One region of the Kurthia sp. YJT4 genome, then DNA from elsewhere that is predicted to be linked to it. Evidence: predicted binding sites of a transcription regulator. Region 1 holds the regulator's gene; each other region holds the start of a gene.

The links. Region 1 encodes LexA, which represses DNA repair genes until DNA is damaged. Its sites were predicted from a motif close to CGAACATATGTTCG; they were not measured.
Region 2: uvrB (excinuclease ABC subunit UvrB) is a predicted target of LexA. The motif match lies at 1,982-1,995, and genes of this name have one in related genera.
Region 3: ruvA (Holliday junction branch migration protein RuvA) is a predicted target of LexA. The motif match lies at 2,111-2,124, and genes of this name have one in related genera.

The regions. Positions count from the first base shown of each region.
Region 1 is NZ_CP126689.1:904,861-908,372, reverse strand. Features, by position in the region: gene tkt (transketolase) at 1-1, opposite strand, end outside; gene QN089_RS04320 (DUF896 domain-containing protein) at 161-397, opposite strand; gene QN089_RS04315 (YneB family resolvase-like protein) at 538-1,197, opposite strand; gene yneA (cell division suppressor protein YneA) at 1,197-1,499, opposite strand; gene lexA (transcriptional repressor LexA) at 1,660-2,307, shown strand; gene QN089_RS04300 (bifunctional metallophosphatase/5'-nucleotidase) at 2,614-3,512, shown strand, end outside.
Region 2 is NZ_CP126689.1:522,362-525,873, reverse strand. Features, by position in the region: gene uvrB (excinuclease ABC subunit UvrB) at 1-1,925, opposite strand, end outside; gene QN089_RS02495 (IDEAL domain-containing protein) at 2,058-2,306, opposite strand; gene dfrG (trimethoprim-resistant dihydrofolate reductase DfrG) at 2,836-3,333, shown strand; gene QN089_RS02485 (hypothetical protein) at 3,405-3,512, opposite strand, start outside.
Region 3 is NZ_CP126689.1:1,985,443-1,988,954, forward strand. Features, by position in the region: gene queA (tRNA preQ1(34) S-adenosylmethionine ribosyltransferase-isomerase QueA) at 1-392, opposite strand, end outside; gene ruvB (Holliday junction branch migration DNA helicase RuvB) at 412-1,416, opposite strand; gene ruvA (Holliday junction branch migration protein RuvA) at 1,430-2,050, opposite strand; gene QN089_RS09855 (transcription repressor NadR) at 2,243-2,776, shown strand; gene pheA (prephenate dehydratase) at 2,815-3,512, opposite strand, start outside.

The sequences.
Region 1 (3,512 bases):
TTAAAGTTGACATCCTTTCTTCTATACAAAATGTATTACTATCTCTAGTTTAGTCAAGAATCGACTATAAAACAATGGTTATAATTGACGTTAGACGATTATCCATGAAAAAACGCACACAATTGTGGATTTTCGTCATAATTGTGTGCGTTTTTACTTGTTAATTTAGACGTCCGTTTGTTTTTTGCTTTTCACGAATTTTATCTGGCGTTACTTCTTCACCATTTGGATCGAAAATACGAACGTTTTCGATTGTATTACGCATTGTTTTACGGAATGTGTCTAAATATTCTTGGCGCAGTGTCGTCTGTTCTTTTGCTTCTTCAACAGTTAATGTACCTGCTTTTTTCTTTTTTGATAATTCACTAATACGCGCTAGTTTTTCTTTTGATAGCATAATTTTCATCCTTTCGACCTAGTCACTACATTAAAGGTATGAAAAATACAGCAATTTAGCAAGTATTCAGCTCAAAAATCCTGAAAAAAGCTTAAAAATAATGATTTAAAGACTTAAAAAGACATTTTAAAGAAAAAATTCTATTGATTTTGTTGTTCTTGCACATACTCTGTATAACGACGATGCACAGTTGCTTTACTCACATGAAAACCGGCAATCTTTAACGTAGCAGCTATTTCTTCATAAGTAAGCCCTTTTTTTCTTAATGCAACAATCTGGTCAAGTGGCACATCAATTCTTTCGCGTCCTTCTGGATTACCACGATTACTAATATTTAATTCTGGACGATAGCCATTTTCAACAGCACGACGCATCCCTCGTTTGATTTTTGCATTATGTATTTTGCGTTGGTACTCCTCTACAATTGCTAAAATCTCCAGTAACATCGAATCCATATCGTTTAATTTCATTTCACCATCTGATGACATAGAATAAATCGTTGTATCGTATTTTTGTAAAAGATGTAAAACAGCCATTCGACCATTCCCACGTCCAATACGTGTCTCATCTTGAATAAATAGAGCAGATTGCGGATATTGTTTTAAGAAATCTAACAATTCTAATAATCCTTCACGCTCAATATCATAACCACTATGGCGGTCTTCAAAAATACAATCTAATGTGTACCCTTTTTCTTTAGCATAGGCAGTTAATTCAATTCTTTGTCTCTCTAAAGACTGGTCTTGTGTTTCTTTTTCTGTACTTACGCGACAGTAAGCCACAGCTTTTTTTGATTTCATTATTGATCACTCGCTAATTCTATTTGTTGTAATTCATGATTGGTAATCGGTACGGTTAATTTCTCTCCCGCCATAATTTGCCCATCAACTAAATTGTTTTCATTAATAACTTGGTTCATCCATTTTTGTGGTTTCATATCTCCGCTATATTTTTGAGCTAAAGACCATAATGTATCACCTTCTGTAATTCGAATTTCAGTTACATGCGTCTTCGCTATTGTATCACGCACAACATTACCAACAAACAATAATACAACTACCGAAAAACAAATCACCATCACATTATTTTTGATCCACTTCATCTGAATTTCCCCTTCCAACTTTTTACTAGAATGTTTGTTCTCATCATAAACTCGAACACTTGTTTTTGTCAACGGTTTTTTCAGAACAATTGTTTGCATTTGATTTTCTACGATGTTATACTCAAAATACAAAATATAGTAGGAAGTTGAGGTGAAGGTTGTGAATACTGCATTGAAAAAAACAAAACTTTCAAAGCGTCAAGAAGCGATTTTAAATTTTATTAAAGATGAAGTACAAAGTAAGGGTTATCCGCCTTCTGTGCGTGAGATTGGATTGGCTGTTGGATTAGCTTCTAGTTCAACTGTACATGGGCATTTAGAACGTTTAGAAAGTAAGGGTTATATCCGTCGTGATAAAACGAAACCTCGTGCAATTGAAATTTTAAATCCTTTTGAATCGACTACGGCTACAAAACAAGGTGTGATGCATGTTCCACTTCTTGGTAAAGTAACAGCAGGTATGCCCATCACAGCAATTGAAAATATTGAAGAGTACTTCCCAATTCCACATACATATGGTACATCTGATGACCATATTTTTATGCTAGAAATTATGGGTGAGTCGATGATTGAAGCAGGTATTCTAGATGGTGACTATGTCATTGTGAAACAACAGTCTTCTGCAAATAACGGTGAGATCGTTGTGGCAATGACTGAAGACGACGAAGCAACGGTAAAACGTTTCTATAAAGAAGACGGCTATTTCCGTTTGCAACCTGAGAATTCTTCAATGGAACCAATTATTGTTCAAAATGTATCGATTTTAGGTAAAGTAGTCGGGCTATACAGAAATATTCATTCATTTTAAATACATTTCAACTAGTAAAGGATGTGTTTTTCCACATTCATTACTAGTTTTTTTATTTTGTCTAAATTTATTTTTTTACTATAGACTTCTTAATTAATCACTTGCTAGTAGATGTTCAAATGACTAACGTCTAATGTCTGACTTATTACTTTTAGATTATTTTCAATTTATACTTATTGTATTTTTATGACAATATCTAAATAATCTTTATTTTCTGTTAAATAGAATAATTCAATAATATATTGCTATTTCAGGATGTAATTCTTATATTTAAGAGGAAACAATTCTATTTTAAGGGGTGGCGAAATGATGTTTAAATCGAAGATTATTACTTCATTAAGCGTTGCTGCATTACTAACTGCCGTACCATTTTCTTTCGGTGCAGGAATCAATGCAACAGCTAAAACAACAAGTAAAAAAGTAGTAGAGAAAAAAATCCCTGTACAACTTTTAAGTATGAACGACTTACATGGTTATATTGACGGGAATAACAAAAAAGATAGTGTAGGTACGCCAGTCGGTGGGATGGCTTCTTTAGCGTATAACTTTGAGCAAGAAAAAGCTGCTTTTGCAAAAGCAAATAAGTTGAAATCAACAACTTCTAATTCACTTTCAATTCATGCTGGTGATACAGTAGGTGGCTCTCCTGCTATCTCAAGTCTTTTACAAGATGAACCAACAATGAATATTTTAAATGCAATGAATTTCTCGATTGGGGCACTTGGAAACCATGAATTCGATGAAGGTTTAGACGAATTCCAACGTATTTGGAAAGGTAAAAAACCCATCAAAGGTGTAACACAAAACTATGAATTCGTAAAAGATTATAAACAAACAACTTCTAAAATGGAGATTCTTTCAGCAAATGTAGTTGATAAAAAGACAAAAAAATTAGTTAAAGGCTTCAAACCTTATACAGTTAAAACAATCGGCGGTGTAAAAGTCGGCTTCATCGGCATTGTAACACCACGTATTAAAGAAGTCGTTTTAGCACAACATACAAAAGATATTGATGTAGTGGACCCTGGTCAAGCTGTTGCAAAATATACAAAAGAATTACGTAAACAAGGCGTAAAAGCAATCGCCGTTGTCGCTCACTCGTCTGTCGAAGTCGATAAAGAAGCAAATTCTTCTATTGAAACACAAGAAAATTCACGTTTAACAGGCGATGTAATTGATATGTTAAAAACAGCAAACAAACTTGA
Region 2 (3,512 bases), 380 kb from region 1:
TCGAGTGCTTTCGCCGCTTCTTTCATTTCGACTTCTAGTAATTCAATGAGTGATATACGTTCGTTCTTCGTTAATTTCTTACCTTCTGTCACCTTTGAAATATACGCTTCTGGCTCTTCCGCCGCTGTTGTTGCACGAATCACATCGCGAATTTCTTTACGAATCGTTTGTGGTACAATGCCATGTTTTTCGTTATAGGCAAGCTGAATGGTACGACGACGTTCCGTTTCATCGATGGCTTTTTGCATCGAATCGGTCATATGGTCTGCGTACATGATGACATGCCCGTTCGCATTACGTGCCGCACGTCCAATTGTTTGAACAAGTGAACGTTCTGAACGTAAGAATCCTTCTTTGTCAGCATCTAAAATCGCAACAAGCGAGACTTCTGGGATATCCAAACCTTCTCGTAATAAGTTAATTCCGACAAGAACATCAAATACACCCATACGCAATTCACGAATAATCTCGATTCGCTCCAACGTTTTAATTTCAGAGTGTAGATAGTTTACTTTAATGCCCATCTCTTTTAAATAATCTGTTAAATCTTCGGACATTTTCTTCGTAAGTGTCGTAATTAATACACGCTCATTTTTCGCGATACGCGCTTGAATCTCGTCAATTAAGTCATCAATTTGCCCTTCAATTGGACGCACTTCAATGACTGGGTCAACCAATCCTGTTGGACGAATAATTTGTTCTACCATTTCAGGTGTATGTTCTAATTCATATGGTCCTGGCGTTGCTGAAACGAAAATCGCATTATGAATATGTTTTTCAAACTCCTCAAATGTTAGTGGACGGTTATCAAGTGCTGATGGCAAACGGAAACCATGATCTACTAACACCCCTTTACGCGCTTGGTCACCATTATACATCCCGCGAATTTGCGGCAATGTTACGTGACTCTCATCTACTACAAGTAAGAAATCTTCTGGTAAATAGTCGAGCAACGTATAAGGTGTTGCACCTGCTTCACGAAGCGTTAAATGACGTGAATAGTTTTCGATTCCTGATGTAAAGCCCATCTCACGCATCATCTCTAAATCATAATTAGTACGCTGTTCTAAGCGCTGCGCTTCAAGTAACTTTCCTTCTTCACGAAGCACTTCTAAGCGTTCTTTTAATTCTGCTTCGATATTTTCAATCGCTACTTTCATTTTTTCTTCTCGTGTAACGAAGTGGGATGCTGGGAAGATCGCAACATGTTCACGGTCACCTAATACTTCACCTGTTAATGCATCCACCTCTCGAATACGGTCAATTTCGTCACCGAAAAATTCAACACGAAGACAATGCTCATCACGCGATGCTGGGAAAATTTCGACTACATCGCCGCGCACACGAAAAGTACCGCGAATGAAGTTTAAATCATTGCGATCATATTGAATATCTACTAATTTACGCAGTAATTGATTGCGCTCAATCTCCATGCCTGTACGAAGCGATACGACCATCTCTTCGTATTCTTCCGGATTACCTAAACCATAAATACATGATACAGAAGCGATGATAATTACATCTTGTCTTTCAAAAAGAGCCGAAGTAGCAGAGTGACGTAATTTATCAATTTCATCATTAATACTCGCATCTTTTTCAATGAATGTATCCGTCTGTGGTACATAGGCTTCTGGTTGATAATAGTCGTAGTAACTAACAAAATATTCAACCGCGTTATTTGGGAAAAACTCTTTAAATTCACTATATAATTGTCCTGCTAATGTTTTATTATGTGCAATAACAAGCGTTGGTTTTTTCACTTCTTGAATCACATTTGAAATCGTAAACGTTTTACCTGTACCTGTTGCACCAAGTAATGTTTGATGTTTTTTCCCTGCTTTAACACCCTCTACTAATTCTGCAATCGCTTGTGGCTGGTCACCACCTGGTTGATAGGGCGCTTGTAAATCAAAATCATGTGACATGCGGCTGCCTCCTCATTTTCTCATTCTTCTATTTTAACATATCTCAAACCCTTTTACGAACATACGTTTCTTAATTGGAACAAAAATAAGATTTCTATTAAGTTACCCCTAATAGAAATCCTATGTCATCATTTATTCTTCATCAATCAAAGTGTCTTGTAATTGAATTAATTCTTTTGTAAATCGTTTAAAGGCTTCTTTATCTCTTTCGTCTAACGCGACATCAATTGCTTCACGAAGTAAGCGAATTTGTTGGTCTGCTAAAAGATGTTGTAAAAACATATCCATGTACAAATCGTTCAATAAGTCTTGCCCTTGTAACCCTTGACTAAGTGGCTGTTCATTGTTTGGAGAGTTCTGCTGTGAGTAACGATATTCCATCTTCATCACCTCGAATACCTTTTTGCTATTATATGCGAAAAAGATTCAAGAAAGCAACTAAAAGAAACTATTTATTTCAAAATTATCTGACTTTATAGAAATAGCCCGTTTTCTAAAAACGCCACTTTTGTCTAAATACCATTGCTTATGGCTACAAAATCACATATAATCATTTTAATAAATTCCATTAATTGGTTTTTGTTAAACAAAAGAAAAAGGAGTGTCAAATATGATAAAAGATCGTCTACCTGTTATTAAGTAGTTCAGTTTTGGAGTACAAAATGACAAAATGTACTTCAAAATGGACTACTTTTTTCATTTTAACTTACATACCAAATTACATACAAAATGATTTATAAAATGCAATTGAAAATGATAATTGAATGAAAATTTGTGATTTTGTGGTATTATGATAATATAACTTATAGAAAAAATTGCTTATTCAACTAACGGGCAGGATAATGAGAAAAGGTTTTTTGATAGAAATAAGAAATTAGATGGTAAATTAGTTAAAAAGGCTGTGTTATAAATGAAAGTTTCTTTGATTGCTGCGATGGATAAGAATAGAGTGATTGGCAAAGAGAATGACATTCCTTGGAGGATTCCCAAGGACTGGGAATATGTTAAAAATACTACAAAGGGACATCCGATAATATTAGGTAGGAAGAACCTTGAATCAATCGGAAGAGCCTTACCTGACAGAAGAAATATTATTCTGACGAGAGATAAGGGGTTTACCTTTAATGGTTGTGAAATTGTTCATTCAATAGAAGATGTTTTTGAGTTATGTAAAAACGAAGAAGAAATTTTTATTTTCGGAGGAGAACAGATTTATAATTTGTTTTTCCCTTATGTTGAGAAAATGTACATCACAAAAATACATCATGAATTCGAAGGAGATACTTTTTTTCCAGAAGTGAATTATGAGGAATGGAATGAGGTATTTGCCCAAAAAGGGATAAAGAATGATAAAAATCCGTATAACTACTATTTTCATGTATATGAAAGAAAAAACTTATTGAGTTAACGGGTGCGTTAATTGAAGAAGAACAGTAAAGATAAAGCACAAGAGCTTGGGATTACTCCAAGCTCTTTTTGTCATTTGAAATAAATTATATCTTTCCAATCAAATTGTTTATCTGTAATCCCTAATCTTTGAGCAGGTGTCAAAACCTTTTTATCCGCTGATTTAAAAGGGCGACAAAA
Region 3 (3,512 bases), 1.1 Mb from region 1:
TTGAAAAGTCGACCTCCATGCTCTAATTCACCTGTGCATTCAGCTGTTAATAGACCATCACCAAATGTGACAACGGTTCCCACTTTAATACGCTTAGCGGGCTTCACTAATGTTTCCCATTCGTCATCAGCTGTTTGCTTAATGAGTAGCACTTCGATATGTGCCCCTGTTTCTTTCTTTTCACCGATTAAACGAGCAGGTAGTACGCGTGTATCATTTAAAATTAGGCAGTCTCCTGCTTCTAATTCTTCCACAATATGCGGGAAGTGATGATGTTCTACTTCACCTGTTTCTTTATCTAATACCATCAATCGACTTGCAGCACGATTTTCAAGTGGTACTTGCGCAATTAATTCTTCTGGTAATACGTAATCAAAATCTTCTAGTTTCATCGTTACTTCCTTCTTTTCATTAAGTTTCTGCTGGATACGCGTATCCGAAATGTGTATAAGCAAGTGCTGTAACCATACGACCTCTTGGTGTTCGTTGAATGAACCCGATTTGCATTAAATAAGGTTCGTACATTTCTTCAATTGTCATCGATTCTTCACCAATACTTGCAGAGATCGTATCTAAGCCTACAGGACCTCCTCTAAAGCGTTCAATCATTCCCTCGATTAATTTGCGGTCAATATGATCTAAACCGAGTGGGTCGACTTGTAGAAGCTCTAAAGCAGTCTGGCAGAGTGATACCGTAATCTCACCATCTCCTAAAACCTGTGCATAATCACGTACACGCTTTAATAAACGGTTTGCAATACGCGGTGTTCCTCTCGAGCGTCTTGCTAATTCATTCGCTGCTTGGTCATGAATTGAAACACCAAATAAGTCCGCACTTCTTTTTACAATTTCGGCAAGTGAGGGTTCATCATAATAGTCCAACCTTAATAATACACCAAAACGGTCGCGAAGTGGTGCAGATAATGCGCCTGAACGTGTTGTTGCACCAACTAATGTAAATGGTGGTAAATCAAGGCGAATAGAGCGTGCTGTCGGACCTTTACCAACTACGATATCGAGGCAAAAATCTTCCATCGCTGGATATAGCACTTCTTCAATCGCACGCGGTAGACGGTGAATCTCATCAATGAATAACACGTCTCCCGGTTCTAATGAACTGAGAATCGCAGCTAAATCTCCTGGTCGTTCAATTGCCGGTCCACTCGTCATCCGAATATTAACACCCATCTCATGTGCAATAACTGCCGCAAGCGTCGTTTTCCCAAGTCCAGGAGGTCCAAATAATAGTGCGTGATCGAGCGACTCTTCACGCATTTTTGCCGCTTCAATAAAGATGCGTAAATTCTCTTTTACTTTTTGTTGTCCAATATAACTATCAAGCGTTTGAGGTCTTAATGAAAGTTCTAATTGTTCATCTAATTCTGTAGACTCACCTGATACAATCCGTTCCTCCATCAATCTGCACCTCCTATTTTTGTTTTAATAATATTTTGAGCGCTTCCTTCATGTAAGCTTCTGTCGTATGTAATTGCTCATTTTCATCTAGTTGTGGCTTCACTTTTGCAAGTTCACGCTCTGAGTAACCAAGTGCTGTTAAAGCAAGCATCGCTTCTTCAAGTTCATGTTTATTCGGATTCACGCCAAATAACGGTAATTCATCTTCTGCGCTCGGTAATTCTACATGTTCAAGTAATGCATCTAACTTCCCTTTTAAGTCGAGAATCATTTGACGTGCTGTCTTCTTACCGACACCTGGGAACTTAATTAAGAAAGCTTCATCTTCTTGTTCAATCGCTGTAATTACTTGCGATGGATGTCCACTTGCAAGAATCGCAAGTGCACCTTTTGGTCCAATCCCTGACACTTGAATCAACTTACGAAATAGCTCACGCTGTTCAAGTGACGTGAAGGCAAATAGTTGCTGTGCATCTTCTCTTACACTTAGATGTGTAAATACTTGAATTTCCTCATTCGATACATGAAAAGCATACGGGTTTGGTGTATTCAATTGCCAGCCTACACCTGTCACTTCCACTACAATGTATTCGGGTGTTACACGCGTAACAGGTCCCTTTATATAATCATACATACACGAATTCTCCTTTTCATAGCCTTTTGCATTATAGCATAATCCGTCGTGCGCTAAAAACAAACACACATTCCCATAGTAGCTATCATACCACAATTCACGAATGCTTTCGAACGATTATAAGGTGATTCATTTTTAAAAATATATGATATGATTAACAGCGTAAAAGCATTCAATCGAGGTGTTAATCATATGAAAAAATTATTAGGTGAAGAACGTCGTGAAGCCATTATTACGATTCTGAAAAATGAACAACGCCCTGTCACAGGGACAGCACTTGCGAAACGAACAAATGTATCGCGTCAAGTGATTGTGAATGACATGGCGCTCTTAAAAGCAAAGGACGAACCAATCATGGCGACAAGTCAAGGTTACGTCTATTTATCTGAACATCCAAATCATCGTGTGTTTGAACGCGAGATTGCGAGCTTCCATACACCGGAACAAGCAGAAGATGAACTGAATACACTTGTTGATGCAGGGGTAACGGTTAAAAATGTAACAGTAGAACATCCCGTATATGGTGAAATTACGGCATCGATTATGGTATCAAGTCGTTATGATGTGCAACAATTTATTCAAAAAGTGACCGCAACTGAAGCAAGCCTTCTAATGAATTTAACAGAGGGTGCTCATCTACACGTGATTTCAGCTGATGATGAGAAAAAATTAGATGCAGCGATTGAACAATTACATCTAAAGGGTTATCTATTACCTGAAGCATAATAAAAAACGAGGCGAGTGTTTCCACTCTAACCTCGTTTTTATTTTTGTTGATACGTATAATAACTACCTAATGACTTAACCGAACAGCCAAGCGCTCTCAATTCTTCCATCGCACCCATCATTAAAGGTGCATGCTCGTCTTCTAGTAAGTCAACGATGAAGAAATAATCACCAAGTCCTGTTTTTAATGGGCGAGATTCAATCTTACTTAAATTGATTTGACGCCATGCAAACACAGATAATACTTGATGCAATGCACCCGAACGATCATTTGGTAACTTAATCATCAACGTCGTTTTAATTGGTCCCTGATCCGCTTCACGTTCAATACGGTCATTACGCTTCGATAATACAAAGAAACGTGTATGATTAAAATGGAAATCATGAATATTCTGTTCTACAATTGCCAAATCATACTGTTTCGCCGCTGCAATATTCGCAATTGCTGCGATATTATTCTCTGGATGTTCTGACACATATTGCGCCGCTGCTGCTGTTGAAGTCGTTTGACTTAGTGGTACAGAACGATAATGGTAATGCAAAAATTTATGACACTGCGCAAGAGCATGTGGATGCGAATATACGCGTTCCATCTCACTATAATGCGCTGCATGGTCTTTATGTACCATTAAATGCTGTTCAATCGGCGACAATACCTCTGCCGCAATATACAAATCTGCCTCATGGAATAAATAATCAATCGTCAGTGGCACTGTACCCTCTAAAGCATTCTCTA